Regions from separate parts of the Shewanella sp. SM32 genome, predicted to be linked through region 2. Evidence: predicted binding sites of a transcription regulator. Region 2 holds the regulator's gene; the other holds the start of a gene.
The links. The regulator sigma-54, encoded in region 2, starts transcription at its own class of promoters, with help from an activator protein. The targets are predictions, from matches to a motif close to GTTGGCACGNNNNTNGNNT.

Region 1: a site for sigma-54 is predicted at 2,283-2,301, ahead of L5M10_RS02185 (BON domain-containing protein). Genes of this name have one in related genera too.

What each region holds. Positions count from the first base shown of each region.
Region 1 is NZ_JAKKRO010000003.1:125,654-130,082, forward strand. Features, by position in the region: gene L5M10_RS02175 (sigma-54 interaction domain-containing protein) at 1-1,359, opposite strand, end outside; gene L5M10_RS02180 (hypothetical protein) at 1,606-2,061, shown strand; gene L5M10_RS02185 (BON domain-containing protein) at 2,337-2,891, shown strand; gene L5M10_RS02190 (DUF3224 domain-containing protein) at 3,159-3,563, opposite strand; gene L5M10_RS02195 (hypothetical protein) at 3,693-4,429, opposite strand, start outside.
Region 2 is NZ_JAKKRO010000024.1:50,064-54,492, forward strand. Features, by position in the region: gene lptB (LPS export ABC transporter ATP-binding protein) at 1-662, shown strand, start outside; gene L5M10_RS11765 (RNA polymerase factor sigma-54) at 770-2,248, shown strand; gene hpf (ribosome hibernation promoting factor) at 2,277-2,564, shown strand; gene ptsN (PTS IIA-like nitrogen regulatory protein PtsN) at 2,567-3,010, shown strand; gene rapZ (RNase adapter RapZ) at 3,007-3,861, shown strand; gene L5M10_RS11785 (HPr family phosphocarrier protein) at 3,848-4,123, shown strand; gene mgtE (magnesium transporter) at 4,380-4,429, shown strand, end outside.

The sequences.
Region 1 (4,429 bases), on a different contig from region 2:
CGTTTCACCGGTCTCGACTTGCTGCTCGTACTTGCTGAGCTTGTTGTAGAGGGTTTTAACGCTGATCCCCAGTTGTTCGGCGGTATCCGTTTTATTACCTTGAGTGGTTTCTAGTGCTTGATAAATAGCGATTCTCTCTAAATCATCTAAGCGCATGCCTTGGGGGATAACAACTTGTTCACCACCACATAAACCCACTTCATTCGTCTGAGGTAGCTGTAAATGGCTGGGTAAAATATCCTGATCGGCCAGAATATAGGCTCGCTCAATTGCATGTTTTAATTCGCGCACATTACCAGACCAAGGGTACTTAGCAATCATCTGAATACAGTCTTCAGCTAAGCTCTTATTCTGCTTTTCGGCCACGTTACGATAGGCAAGAAAATGCTGCGCAAGCCCAATAATATCCTCGCCACGTTCCCGTAAGGGCGGAACGCGAATGGGAAACTGAGCCAAACGAAAGTACAAATCTTCTCGAAATAACCCAGCCTCTATCGCCACTATGGGATCACGGTTAGTCGCTGCCACAATACGTACGTTTGCACGTTGCACTTTGTCGCCACCCACAGGACGATACTCGCTATTTTCCAACACTCTGAGTAACTTCACTTGATGATCAATCGGCATTTCGGTGACTTCATCGAGAAACAAGGTCCCGCCTTCAGCCTGTTCAAATACGCCTTTGTGATCGCGATTCGCCCCCGTAAATGCGCCTTTGACATGACCAAACAGCTCACTGTCGACCAATTCTGGGCTTAATGCACCACAGTTAATCGCAATAAAGGGCTCGTTCACCCTAGGGCTGGCAAGATGTATGGTATTAGCAACCAGTTCTTTCCCGACCCCACTTTCCCCAATAATCAGCACATTACTGCCTGTCGCAGAGACGCGACGAATTGTGCGATATAGCTTGTGCATAGGAGCTGATGAACCAACAAGCAAACCGTACTGGTCTAGCTCGCTAGCAAAAGGATACTGTCGATTAGGCGATGATGCTAAATACTGTGCAAAATCAGCAAAAATTTCGCTGATTAGCGGCATATCGTAAGGTTTGCGAAAGTGGTAACCCGCAAAATGAGACATTAACTGATCAAGATTAGGGTTTGGCTGACCATCGGAGAGAAAAATAAACTCAATATTTGACATGGCCGTATTATCCAGCAGCACAAGGTAATCTTCTCGACTAAGACTGGATAACTCAATAATGGCAACATCGACGTGATTTGCCCCTAACTGCTCTATCCAAGGCAAGTCATCGATACTGCGTAGCTTATTAAAGTCAGCAGCACCAGCAAGTTCGATGATTGCTTGCTCGGCGCCAACATCCTGCAAGTGATAAAAAAGTGTCAGTCGAGCCATGCGTATCTACTCCCTGTATGAAAAACTACTGTATGTCAGCCATGAAATTTTAACAACAGCAACGGTAATAGTTGCCGATGTTCTAAGATGATATCTCGATGAACTAAGAATATCAGTCTAAAAATCAGCCTGTTAAAATATCATTAAAAACGAGAACAGAATATGCATGGTAGCTGAACGAAACAAAATCAGTTTACCCAAGCAGTTAAACAATCTATGTCGAACACTGGCATTAGGAGGCCCATAATGAAGTCTAATGTTGTGCAACATCAGACTGATATCCGCGCCGATATCATGTTGATCGATGAAATCATCAAGCTGAATCAAGAAGGACTCACATTTTACAACCAAGCGAGGAGGTATGTCGAAGACTATAATCTTAAACGTGTTTTTTCCGCCAAAGCTAACATCCACCAACGAATGTTAACTCGGTTTGAACAGCTGAGACGTTTGGCTGACGAGCCAATTAATGGCCTAAGTCACACCGTGCCCGTCACTTATACTCAAGCAACAGAATTGCTGCAACAGTGCCAAATTTCGCAGGCTATGACCGCCCTTGTCGATATAGAGCAGCAAGTGCTAATCCAAATAAAACAAGCAGTAAGGCAAGCGCATCAGCCACAACTTGCAAACCAACTTGCAGAGGGTGCCGCTTGGCTGCAAATGAGTTACGACGGTACAGGATCGCTCAATCACCATTAATTCCCTGTCGCTAAGTGAGCCATATTTAACCGACTCCCCTCCACTTTTACTACAGACATAATACCGCACTGATGAGTGCGGTTTTTTATGCTCGAATGATGGCTCAGCATGCCAGAAAAAATTACATTTTGTCGGTAAAAAAGACCGACCAAAAGGAAAACGCCAAGGTATAAAACGCCAAATAAAACAATTAAAACATTAAAAATCATTACCTTAAAAACATTGGCACGATTGGCGCATTATCTAGCTTCGAGAAAACAACGGAGGATATGATTATGAAAACTACAACAGCATCAGTACTAGTGGCTTTACTTGTCGGTTCAATCAGTTTAAATGTGGCTGCCGCCCAAGATTGGAAAGGCGGAACCAAGGATGCGTGGATCGATGGTAAAGCAGAAACCACTTTACTGCTCAACACGAATCTCAATTCCTTCGACATCATTACAGATGTCAAAGATGGTAAAGTGACGTTAACAGGTAAAGTGGAAAGCAGTGTGGATAAAGCCCTCGCCACAGAGCTCATCAAGAGTTTAGATGGGGTGAAAGATGTCGATAACCAACTCACTGTGATGAATGAAAAAGAAGGCACCAGTGAAGTTGTTGCCACCTTAACTGACTCTAAAGTTGCCACAGTCATCAAAACGCGTTTACTGTTTTCAACTGACGTATCCGGCACCCAAATTAATGTGGATGTTGCCAATGGCATAGTCACATTGAAAGGTGAAGTTGCCAGCGATGCCGAACGTCAACTAGCACTGAAAATTGCCGAAAATACCGACGATGTGAAAAAGGTCGTTGATAAAATTAAAGTGGTTAAAAAAGTGTCTTAACTCTCGTGACAACGGCATTTTTTAAATTAAACGTATTTTAAGTAACAGCACACCGATCTAGACTCAAGGTTCGATAGTGCTTTATGAAAAAAGAATCAAAAAAACCAGCCTCAGCTGGTTTTTTTATGTCCATTTTCAGACTCAATCGAAAAGACTTACTCGCTTAAATTAAGAGGAGTGAATTAAGATGACTCGAATGATAATAAAGAAGAAGAGTTACAGAAAACTGAGCTAAAACACAGGCGTTACTCAAGCTTCAAAGCCAAACTAAGCTTCAAAGCCAAACTGGAATGCATAAAAATGTTGGCCATTCTCAATATTGATGGTCATAGTGCCAGTTAACCCCTGCAACTCCCCCGCCCCAGAATGGGGTACCACTTCTAAGATCAGACGATTTTGTCCATCGGTCATAATGCCAAAATGTTGTAACACAAAACTGCCCTGCTTACCGCACAAGTTACCAACCACTTGTTCAATGGCCACATAACCAGCTGAGCCCTTGACTGACGTCATAGCACTGAGCATTTCCCCTTTGCTGCGCCCCTCAAGCTCACCATAAAAGGTTTTATCTAAGCCCATACGCCCTAACGTCACACCACCAATGCCAGTAGCATAGGGGCTATCAGGAGTGAGCTTAACATCAAATTTTCCAGTGATTTTGCTAACTTGCATGACACTCTCCTTGTCGAAATCTTATGCTGACCTATTATCTGCTAACGCTTGCTATTGAAGCAAACATCACCCACTGACCGAAAAACAACTTAGCATAAGCCTGCGCAGATCCATAATGGCATTTACACGTTACTTATGTATGCTGGTCTCACTCACTATCATCTCTATGGTTTTGACTATTTCAGGGCTTTCAGACATGGGTTGGTCAGACGCTCTATCGCGATAAGTCACAGCAATTTTGAATGGGGCTTCGAAAGGATAAACAGGTTCAATACTATCCACCTCGATTCGATCGCCAAGCATGACACTGCCTAAGTGTTTCAAGCTATTGTGTTTAAAATCCAGATTAAACAATCCAAGATACCAAAATACGCCTGAACCTTGAGTCGTCACAATAAAGGGCGCCACAAAGGGCATAGTTTGCATTTTAGGATCATCTTGAATCGGTGCGTCACTTTGGGTGTCCGGCTCTAGAGCGGGATCGAAATTTAACGGTGTAATGCGCAAGTAATCGAGTAATGCTCGACCTTTTATCTCACCATCTTGGTAGTCGCCCATAGCAAACTCTGTTTGCTTGATCTTAATAAAATGTGTCAGTGCAACGGACTTGCCGCCCTCAGGCAGCGTTATTTCAACAGGATTGGCGGTATTTAAGCTAAAGAGTTTAAGCATCACTTCCGATGCATTCGCCACAGGCTTTACCTCAAAAGGTGTCACAGTTTCGATCTCATTCGCCTGAGCCTGAGTTTTTTCATGCGCCATGGCCTCATCGTATTGCATCACCTGTCCATCTTCCATCACCATATAAATATCATCATTGGTCATGTTGAAACGGTAAATACCCGCAGCAAGTAAGGCTAATACCA
Region 2 (4,429 bases):
TCAGTCTGACGGTAAAAACCGGTCAAGTCGTTGGCCTACTCGGTCCAAACGGTGCCGGTAAAACCACGACCTTTTACATGGTTGTCGGGCTAGTGAAGAGCGATAAGGGGCATATCTTTATCGACGATGATGATTTAACCGCAGATCCTATGCATCTGCGTGCCCGCAAAGGCATAGGTTACTTACCGCAGGAAGCCAGTATCTTTCGTAAGCTAACTGTTCATGACAACATCATGGCCGTACTGCAAACTCGTAAAGAACTTAAAAACGAAGAACGAGAAGAAGAACTAGAACATCTGCTCGAAGAGTTTCATATCACCCACATCCGTGACAGCCAAGGCATGTCATTGTCGGGTGGCGAACGTCGTCGCGTCGAAATTGCGCGGGCTTTAGCCGCTAATCCTAAGTTCATTTTGCTCGATGAACCGTTTGCCGGCGTCGATCCTATTTCGGTTATCGACATCAAGAAGATTATCGAACAACTCAAAAGTCGCGGCCTTGGCGTACTGATCACAGACCATAATGTCCGCGAGACATTAGATGTATGTGAACATGCTTATATTGTGAGTCACGGAAACCTGATTGCCGAAGGAACTCCAGCAGAGATCTTAGACAATCAGCAAGTTAGGGCTGTGTACTTAGGTGAACAATTCAGGCTATAGTTAATCGAGCGAAGCCAATGGAGGCAATTTATACCGCCATTGGGCTTCACTCAAAATGATAATAAGCGACCTCATCCAACAATAATAACGTAGGGATCAGCGGTAACATGAAAGCGTCACTCCAGCTCAAACTGGGTCAACAGTTAACCATGACGCCACAACTACAACAGGCTATACGTCTGTTGCAACTGTCGTCATTAGAACTGCAGCAAGAGATCCAGCAAGCATTAGATTCTAATCCCCTTCTCGAGCTGGAAGAGGATCAATTCGACGCCACTAAAACCCCTGTAAACCAAACGCTATCCGATACGGATTTCAGTGAATCTAGCACTCTGCCACCAGAAAAAGACAGCTCCACCATAGATACGGCAGAGTCGCTAACCAAAGAATCCATGCCCGATGAGCTCCCCATGGACACCACATGGGATGAAGTGTTTACCGCCTCCCCAAACTCAGGCCCCGGCGGCAGTCGTGAAGACGATATGCCCTTCCAAGGCGAGACCAGTGAAGGTTTGTACGAACACTTAGAATGGCAAAAAAACCTCACGCCGTTTTCTGAAACCGATTTAGCCATTGCCACCGCCATTATTGATGCCATCGACGATCAGGGCTATCTCACCCAAAGCACTGAAGAAATTCTCGAAGCCATGGGCAATCCTGAAGTTGAGCTTGACGAAGTCGAAGCCGTACTCAAGCGTATTCAGCATTTTGATCCCATAGGCGTTGCCGCCCGCGATTTAAGTGAATGCCTGCTGATCCAACTGTCGCATTTCGCCGCTGATACTCCCAACCTAGAAAACGCCCGTATGCTGATCAAAGATCATTTAGATCTGATCGCCGCCCGTGATTTTAGGTTATTGATGCGTAAGACTAAATTAAAAGAAGATGAATTAAGGGATGGTATAGCACTTATCCAAACCCTCAATCCTCGCCCAGGTTTGTTGATCACGCCCAATAATGACGAATACGTTATCCCAGATGTGTCTGTGTCGAAGAAAAATGGCCGCTGGGTCGTTGAGCTTAATCCTGACTGCATGCCAAAAATCAATGTAAATCAACATTATGCTTCTATGGCACGCAGTACCAAAAACCAAGCCGATAGCCAATTTATTCGCGGCCATCTGCAAGAGGCTAAATGGTTTATTAAGAGCTTAGAAAGCCGTAACGATACTTTGCTTAAAGTTGCTAATTGCATAGTGCAATATCAGCAAGGTTTCTTTGAGTATGGTGAAGAAGCCATGAAGCCTATGGTGCTTAACGATATTGCCGAAGCGGTAGAAATGCATGAGTCCACCATCTCACGGGTCACAACTCAAAAATACATGCATACCCCTAAGGGACTTTTTGAACTAAAATACTTCTTCTCTAGCCACGTCGGTACTGACGATGGTGGTGAGTGCTCATCCACAGCAATCAGAGCCTTTATAAAGAAACTGGTGGCAGCGGAAAACCAGAAAAAACCATTAAGCGATAGTAAGATGGCACAACTTCTGGCAGAACAAGGGATCAACGTAGCCCGCAGAACCATTGCGAAGTACCGAGAGGCTATGCTTATTCCACCTTCTAATCAGCGTAAAAGTTTATAACCTACAGTGGATATCGGAGGACGTTTCTATGCAAATAAACCTAAGTGGACACCATGTCGAAATTACCGAATCGTTACGTGCATATGTAGAAGAAAAGTTTTCAAAACTTGAACGCCATTTCGAACAGATCAATAATGTGCACGTTGTGCTCAATGTTGAGAAAATGCAACAGATTGCCGAAGCGAGAATAAACCTCATAGGTGGTGAAGTTTTTGCTACTTCAGAGCATGCTGACATGTATGCCGCTATAGACGCCCTGATTGACAAGCTTGACCGTCAGGTTATTAAACACAAAGAGAAGTTAACAAAACACTAATAATGGAACTTTGTACCATACTGCGGCCGGAGTGCACTACCTGCGCCACTCCGGGCAGCAAGAAAAAGGTACTGGAACTCATCAGCGACTTAGTCGCTGCCCAGTACCCGACCCTCTCATCTCAAGAGATATTCGAAAGCCTAGTGGCGCGCGAAAAGATGGGGAGCACAGGTATAGGTAACGGCATCGCCATTCCACATGGTCGACTAGCCGATATAGATCAGCCCATTGCCATACTAATTAAGTGTGAAGAGCCGATAGCATTTGATGCTATCGATAAGCAACCTGTTGATATTTTATTTGCACTACTGGTGCCTGCAGACCAATGTCAGCAGCACTTAAGTACCTTGTCTTGCATGGCCGAAAAGCTGAGCGACAAGCAAATATTAAAGCAATTACGCAAGACGCATGATGAAACGGAACTCTATCAGGTAATCACTGGATGAAACTGGTCATAGTGTCGGGCCGCTCAGGCTCAGGCAAATCTGTCGCCCTTAGGGTACTCGAAGATCTCGGCTATTATTGTGTCGATAACCTTCCCTTGCCATTGATTGGCAGTTTGCTTGAGCAACTCAAAGGCAGAAACGATCTCGTCGCCATCAGTGTCGACGTGCGTAACATGCCTGAGCAGGATAAGGTCTTAGTAAAACAACTCGCTAGCCTACCTCCAGATACTGAGTTAACGAGCTTCTTCCTTAACTCCAGCGATAAAATTCTGCTCAAGCGTTACAGCGAAACCCGCCGTTTGCATCCTTTGTCGAAGAGCCGAGTCTCTTTGCAAGAAGCGATAAAGCTGGAGGGGAAACTGCTCGAGCCTATGTCAAAACTGGTCGATCACTACATAGATACGTCGAATTTGAATATCTATGATTTAAGCGACCAAGTCAGACAAATTCTCCTTGGTAGTGTCGATAAAGAACTCGTGATCAACTTCGAGTCCTTTGGCTTTAAGCACGGAATGCCCACCGAAGCCGACTTTATGTTCGATGTGCGCTTCCTGCCCAATCCCCACTGGGAGTTGGCGCTGCGGCCATTGACTGGCTTAGATGAACCCGTAGCTGAGTTCTTAAATCGTCAACCACTGGTTAATAAGTTCATCTGGCAAATCGAAAATTTACTGGAGACTTGGCTGCCGCACCTCGAGCGTAACAATCGCAGTTATTTAACGGTAGCCATTGGCTGCACAGGTGGACAGCACAGATCGGTTTACGTCGCAGAGCAATTGGCCAAACGCTTTAGTAACGGTAAACATAAAGTTTATACCCGTCATCGAGAGCTCAATAATGCCAAAACTTGAACGTCAGATAACCATCTGTAATAAGCTCGGTTTACATGCCCGTGCCGCCACTAAGTTGGTGGTACTGGCTTCCGAGTTTGATGCGACCATCACCTTAATCCAAGGCGATAAACAAGCATCGGCCGCCAGTGTACTTGGCTTACTGATGCTTGAAACTGGCATGGGTAAGACCATCAAGCTTATCGCCGAAGGCCCAGATGCAGAGCCGGCTCTCGATGCCATTTGTGCCTTAATCGACGCTAAGTTTGACGAAGCCTGTTAGTTTCACTTCACACTAAGCACTTCATCGTTAGTTTCACTTCATGTCTAGTTTAAAAAACTTGCCATTCACACATGGCAAAACATTTGTCGCTCGACGATACAAGCCACAGGCGATTACACTAGCGGTCATTGCGCTGGCGCTGGCCTTAACCTTACCTTAGCCGTCTTAATCTGTGTCATCGACTGACGCTTAGTCACCGTAAAATCCTAGCCCAACACTAAGATCTCAAACCAATTTGCCGCACAATGGAGGACAAATGCCCGTAGATAATGCAGAAAACGATCACACCGGACATAGTCTTGACCA